DNA from 3 places in the Mesorhizobium sp. C432A genome. Region 3 is predicted to be linked to each of the others. Evidence: predicted binding sites of a transcription regulator. Region 3 holds the regulator's gene; each other region holds the start of a gene.

What was found. The regulator LexA, encoded in region 3, represses DNA repair genes until DNA is damaged. The targets are predictions, from matches to a motif close to TGTTCNNNNTGTGTTCNG.
Region 1: the regulator LexA is predicted to act here: its motif matches at 1,246-1,263, upstream of NLY33_RS03425 (putative DNA modification/repair radical SAM protein).
Region 2: the regulator LexA is predicted to act here: its motif matches at 1,193-1,210, upstream of NLY33_RS05085 (YifB family Mg chelatase-like AAA ATPase).

What each region holds. Positions count from the first base shown of each region.
Region 1 is NZ_CP100470.1:758,120-760,386, reverse strand. Features, by position in the region: gene NLY33_RS03430 (glutamine synthetase family protein) at 1-1,033, shown strand, start outside; gene NLY33_RS03425 (putative DNA modification/repair radical SAM protein) at 1,265-2,267, shown strand, end outside.
Region 2 is NZ_CP100470.1:1,084,051-1,086,317, reverse strand. Features, by position in the region: gene NLY33_RS05085 (YifB family Mg chelatase-like AAA ATPase) at 1-1,098, opposite strand, end outside; gene NLY33_RS05080 (glycosyltransferase) at 1,351-2,267, opposite strand, start outside.
Region 3 is NZ_CP100470.1:4,027,729-4,029,995, reverse strand. Features, by position in the region: gene NLY33_RS19525 (GntR family transcriptional regulator) at 1-758, shown strand, start outside; gene lexA (transcriptional repressor LexA) at 964-1,746, shown strand; gene NLY33_RS19515 (ComEC/Rec2 family competence protein) at 1,740-2,267, opposite strand, start outside.

The DNA of each region.
Region 1 (2,267 bases), 2.8 Mb from region 3:
GTCGTCGGACCCGCGCTTGGCGCTGGCCAGGCAGGTCGACATCTTGGCGGCCAAGGGCCTCTATCCCGCCGGCGCCTTCGAACTCGAATTTTTCCTGCTGGCCAATGAGCGCGATGCCGATGGCAAGGTGAAACCGGCGGATGCCGTGCTCGACGGCCGCCGCTCGGCCAAGACGGAAGTCTATTCCGTCGACCATCTGCACGGCATGGAGCCGCTGTTTTCCGACATCTATGCCGCGGCTAAGGCGCAAGGCATTCCGGCCGAAACGGTGATTTCCGAATACGCGCCCGGCCAGTACGAGCTGACGCTGAACTACCGCAAGGATGTCATGCGGGCGGCCGACGACCTCGTCATGTTGAAGCGGCTGGTGCGGGCGCAGGCGCGCCGCCATGGTGTTACCGCCTGCTTCATGGCCAAGCCGATCGAAAAATATGCCGGCTCCGGCATGCATTTCCATGTTTCGCTGCAGGACAAGAACGGCCGCAACGTTTTTGCCGAAGCCGGCGGCGAAAGCTGGTCGCTGCCGCTGCTGCAGGGGCTCGGCGGGCTGATCCAGACCATGGCCGAATCGATGCTGGTGTTTGCGCCGCACGCCAATTCCTGGCGGCGCTTCGTCTCGCAGTCCTATGCGCCGGTGGCGCCGACCTGGGGCGTCAACAACCGTTCGGTGGCGCTGCGCGTGCCGGCCGGCGACGCCAAGAACCGGCGCATCGAGCACCGGCCGTCGGGCGTCGACGCCAATCCCTACCTGATCGCGGCAACGGTGCTGGCCGGCATCATCAAGGGTCTGGACGAAGGCCTCGACCCCGGCCCTGAAACCACTGGGAATGGCTATGAAGCCGCTGTCACGCGCACGACCATGCCGGTCGACTGGCGCGCCGCGATCGAGGCGGCGCGCGCCTCGAGCTTCCTGAAAGAGGCGCTTGGCGAGGATCTGCATCGCACCTTCGTGGCGATCAAGCAGTCGGAGTATCTGCGCGTCGCGCGTACGGTGAGCGAGCTGGACTACCACCTCTACCTGCACGAGGTCTGAGAGACCGTTTCGAAATTCTACTCCGGCGGCCATCGATGGTGGTTTCTGCGCTTCCGATGCTCACGGACCAAATGTCCGCTGCGCTTCGGTTCTCGAAACCACCACCATATGACTCGCCAGAGCGAATTTCGAAACGGTCTCTGATTGCCCTGACGGCGGGCGGCGATCACTTTTTCGCCGCCTGCATCAAATGAGGTGGCGCTGCAGCCTTCAAGAACATATCATGAACGGATGAGCGCGCCCACCGTCCGTGAAAAGCTGGCAATCCTGTCTGACGCCGCCAAATACGACGCCTCCTGTGCTTCGTCCGGCTCGGCGAAGAAGGATTCGCTCCAATCCGGCGGTATCGGCTCCACAGAAGGCATGGGCATCTGCCATTCCTACGCGCCGGATGGCCGCTGCATTTCGCTCCTGAAAATCCTGCTCACCAATTTCTGCATTTACGATTGCAGCTACTGCATGAACCGCTCGTCATCGAATGTGCGCCGCGCCCGCTTTAGCATCGACGAGGTGGTGAAGCTGACCATGGACTTTTATCGGCGCAACTACATCGAGGGCCTCTTCCTGTCCTCAGGAGTCATCCGCTCCCCGGACGAGACCATGGCCGAGATGGTGGAGGTGGCGCGGCGGCTGCGGCTGGACGAAAAATTCTCCGGCTATATTCATCTGAAGACCATTCCGGAAAGCTCGGCCGAACTGGTCGAGCAGGCCGGGCTCTACGCCGACCGGCTGTCTATCAATGTCGAACTGCCGACCGATGAGGGCGTGAAGAAACTGGCGCCGGAGAAGAAGCCGCAAACGATCCGGCTTTCCATGGCGAACCTGCGCCGGAAGATGGAGGAAAAGGCCGAGCCGACGTTGCGGACCAAGAAGCGCGAACGCTTTGCGCCCGGAGGTCAGTCGACGCAGATGATCGTCGGCGCCGACAAGACATCCGACGACGGTATCTTGCACTCCAGTGCGCGGCTCTATGGCAGCTACCATCTGCGGCGCGTCTATTACTCCGCCTTCAGCCCGATCCCGGATTCGTCATCGTCGCTGCCGCTCCAGAAACCGCCGCTGATGCGCGAGCACCGGCTCTATCAGGCCGACTGGCTGATGCGCTTCTACGGCTTTTCGCAGCCGGAAATCCTCGCCGGCAGCAGCGACGGCATGCTCGATCTCGCCATTGACCCCAAGCTCGCCTGGGCTTTGCGCAATCGGGCGAGGTTTCCCGTCGACATCAACCGCGCCG
Region 2 (2,267 bases), 2.9 Mb from region 3:
GCGGCAGCGCTCGCCGCGCAGGCAGCGATAGCCGGGCTCGCCGGCCATGCCGCAACGGCACGGGTTCATCGCCGCCACCAGCTGGATGCGCGCCGGATAGGTGACGCGGTGGTTGGCGCGCGCGATCATGCAGTCGCCGGTCTCCAGCGGCTGGCGCAGTGCATCCAAGGTCTGCGGCGTGAATTCGGGAAACTCGTCGAGGAACAGGACGCCGTTATGGGCAAGCGATACTTCGCCCGGCCGCGCCCTGATGCCGCCGCCGACCATTGCCGCCATCGAGGCCGAATGGTGCGGGGCGCGGAACGGCCGCCGGTCGGTGAGCTTGCCTTCGCCGAGCTCGCCGGCCACCGAGGCGATCATCGAGACTTCAAGAAGTTCCTTCGGTGCCAGTGGCGGCAGAATTGAAGGCAGCCTCTGCGCCAGCATCGATTTTCCCGAGCCGGGAGGCCCGACCATCAACAGATTGTGGCCGCCGGCCGCCGCCACTTCCAGCGCCCGCTTGGCGCTTTCCTGGCCCTTGATGTCTGAAAGGTCGGGCAGGTCGCGGGCCGAGACATGGATGCCGGGCTCGGGCCGCGACAGCACCTGCGTGCCGCGAAAATGATTGGCGATGGCAATCAGGCTGCGCGGCGCCAATATGTCGAAATCCTTGCCCGCCCAGGCCGCTTCCGGCCCGCAGCCGAACGGGCAGATCAGGCCCTTTCCCTCGGCATTGGCGCCGATCGCCGCCGGCAGCGCGCCGGCCACCGTGGCAATGGTGCCGTCGAGCGACAATTCTCCGAGCACGACATAGGAGGCCAGCATGTCGCCCGGAATGGCGCCGAGTGCAGCCATCAGGCCGAGCGCGATCGGCAGGTCGTAATGGCTCCCTTCCTTGGGAAGATCGGCAGGCGCCAGGTTGACCGTCACCTTCTTCGACGGCATCGACAGCCCCGACGCATGCAGTGCCGCCTGCACGCGCTCGCGGCTTTCGGCCACCGCCTTGTCGGCCAGCCCGACGATCTGCATGCCGACCTTGCCCGGCGCGATCATCACCTGGACATCGACCGGTACGGCCTCGATGCCCTGGAAAGCAACCGTGCGAACCCGCGCCACCATCTTGCTCTGCCCCCGGATATCGGCTCGCCTCGGCCTTGTGGTTCAGACCGCGAGCGACGTCAGGACAAGACAACCATAGATTTCAGGCCAAGGCAAGAACATTACAGGAACATGCATTCGTGGTGGCTGCAGCGCGCTGTGCCGGTTGCAAAAAAGGAAGATGGTCAAGCAAAATGGAACGGCTGCTCCGCCTCCTCGACCGCGTTTAACAAGGGCGACAGAGTTCCTCCGGCAATCCGAGGCTGTTGCCGTCTAAGCGGTGACGAAGGCATCGACCGCACCTGAAAGGGATCGATCGATTGCGATTTGGGGTGGAAGCCACTCCATGACAGGATATCGGAAAGGCCAGGGCATGGCGATCCGGCGCGAAGAGCCGCTTTCCAGAAAAATCTCATTTACAAGGTCTATGAACCGCCCGCGGTCCCGTTCAACTCGTTTCAAAGTTTGCGTACGAATATGAGCCCGGGGTATTCGCCGCTCCTTCAGTGCCAAGACAGCCTCCGCGATGGATCGAGGATCGGGTGGAACTGTAAGCGAATAGTCGGCATCCAGATAAAGGTCTCGGCCACCACGGTTCGGCGTCGTGACCACTGGAAGGCCCGCGAGAAGATATTCCGTGCTGGCGAACATTGGTCCTTCCAGGTGAGAGAGACAGATTCCCACGGCTGCACGATTTAGATGCGTGTTCACCTGAGCCGGTGCCAATCGGACAGGCTTGCCGGTGCCGTCAAACTCGTTGATAAAGACGTGATGCGGTGCGAGCTCCCTATGCCGATTTATTCGCGCTCTTTCCGACTCCGTCGTGGAGGATCCGCTTGAATCTCGATAGAAGACAAATGCGCAACGCTGGATGCCAAGCGACAAGTCATGGCGCTTCCACGGAGCCAGCTGCGCATTGTAGATTGCATCAAATTCTACAGGGACGTCATCGAGAGGCCTGAATATGTGTTCGGAGGTTGTTGACGTCTTGTTGTGCAGGACGGCGGCCTCGCCGGACTGGTTCAACAGATCAGCCTCTGCCTGAGTGTTGGATAGGAAGATTAGCGAGTGACGGGGGTTCTTGAGTCTATGCAGAACGGCATAGGTCCGGATGGTTTTGACGCTAGCACTGTTTTCGATGGACCAGGTTGGCGAGATGAGAAACCAGGCGCGGTGGCTGCGTGGACGGA
Region 3 (2,267 bases):
ATGACGAGCAGACCTCGAAGACGGAAGTGGCCTATCGCCTGCTCAGGCGCGATATTCTTGCGACCCGGCTGGCGCCTGCCGCGCCGTTGAAGCTGAGCACGCTGCGCAACACCTACGGCATCGGCTGGACGCCGTTGCGCGAGGCGCTGTCGCGGCTGGAGGCGGAACGGCTTGTGACCGCCATCAGCAACCGCGGGTTTGCGGTCGCTCCCGTCTCTCGGGCGGAGCTCGAGGATTTGGCACGTGCGCGGCTGGTGGTCGAACTGCCCCTGCTGGTGGAATCGATCGAGAAGGGCGACCGTGAGTGGGAAGACGCGGTCGTTGCCGCCCACTATCGTCTCTCACGGTGCGGGTCTGTTCTCGACGATCCATCGGATGATGCGGTCGACGCGTGGTACGAAAAACACGATGCCTTCCATGCGGCGCTGCTCAGTGCCGCGACATCCAGCTGGCTGCTGCGCTTCAATGCAACGATTTCCGACCAATTGCATCGCCATCACCGCTTTCTGGGTCTGGCCCCGACGCTGCGCGCCGCCGCCGGCCGCACGGACGGACACCGGAAGGCCGTGGCGGCCCTGCGCGACGCCGTGGCGATCGAACACCATACCGCCCTGATGGAAGCGGCCCTCGATCGCGACGTCGAACGTGCGAAAACTCTGATGACCGCTCACATCGGCTACACGCTGCGGGTCTATGCCCAGAGAGAACCCCGCGCGGATGCTGCGCAGCCCCGTCCGAAAAGGAAGCGGCGATCGTAGCCGACGACGCAGGGCACTTTGTCTTCGTTTCACCCCGTTGCTGGCAACTGGGCGCAGGCGGCGCTCGCAGCGCCGAACGTTACGCTGAACAAAACGTCAACACATTCATTAAACTTTAAAAGGTTGCGGAACACAACTGGAACAGATAGTGTTTGTTCTGGGTTTGTTTTTTCTGATTCTGGTTTCAGAACCCTTGGGGGCCGCGATGCTGACGCGCAAACAACATGAGCTTCTGATGTTCATCCATGAACGCCTGAAGGAGAGCGGAATCCCGCCGTCCTTCGACGAGATGAAGGAAGCGCTCGACCTCGCCTCCAAGTCCGGCATCCACCGCCTGATCACGGCGCTTGAGGAGCGCGGTTTCATTCGCCGGCTGCCGAACCGGGCGCGCGCGCTGGAAGTGCTGCGGCTGCCCGACTCGATCGCACCAGGCCTCAATGCGGCGAGGAAGTTTTCGCCGAGCGTCATTCAGGGCAGTCTTGGTCAAACCGGCCAAGGGCAAGGCGGCCAAGGACAAGGCGCGTTGGGCCAAGGCGGTCTCGGCCGCCAGATCAAGCCGGGCTCGCCGTCGCGTTCGATGTCGGCCGGCAATGACGATGCCGTTTCCGCGATTTCAATCCCGGTTATGGGACGCATCGCCGCCGGCGTGCCGATCGACGCCATCCAGCATCAGACCCATTCGATCTCGGTGCCGCCCGATATGATCATGGGCGGCGAACACTACGCGCTCGAGGTCAAGGGCGATTCGATGATCGAGGCCGGCATTTTCGATGGCGACACGGTCATCATCCGCAATGCCGACACAGCCAGCCCCGGCGAGATCGTGGTGGCGTTGGTCGACGATGAGGAAGCGACCCTGAAACGCTTCCGCCGCAAGGGCGCCTCGATCGCCCTGGAAGCCGCCAACCCGGCCTACGAGACCCGCATTTTTGGACCGGACAGGGTGAAGGTGCAGGGCAAGCTTGTCGGATTGATCCGGCGCTACTGAGCCGGCTTGGGTTTGTACTTTTCACGCTGGTTGTAAGGCGGCAGGCCGCGCGCTTCGCGGGAGAAGCGGCGTTGCTCGTGCCAGTGGCGATACGGCTTGTCGACGGCGAAGCGGATGGTTGGCGCTGCAGCTGCCGATTGCGGATCGAAGAAGACGGCGGCGCTGCCGTCGCGGGCCAGCTGTTTCTTCGTCACGACCAGCACCAGCGGGTCGCGGCACGGATTGTAGGCGGTGGCGTCATCGATGACGATCAGGCTCGCGAAGGCACAGGCCGGCCGCGCCGTCTTGCGGTCTTTCGCAAGCGCTACAATGGCTCCGGAAGGGTGCCGGGCGATACAGAGATCGCCGGTGCAATAGAAGGGCGAGCCGGGCGGCAGATCGAGCGGATCGAGATCGAACCGCGTATCTGTTGACTCGAAAATCTCAGGTGGGATAATGGTTTCGGCCCGCAGCGCCCGTTTCCAATTGTCCGTGGTGAATTCGTTGGAGCGTTCGCGGTTGAGGGCGAGTTCGCCGCCACC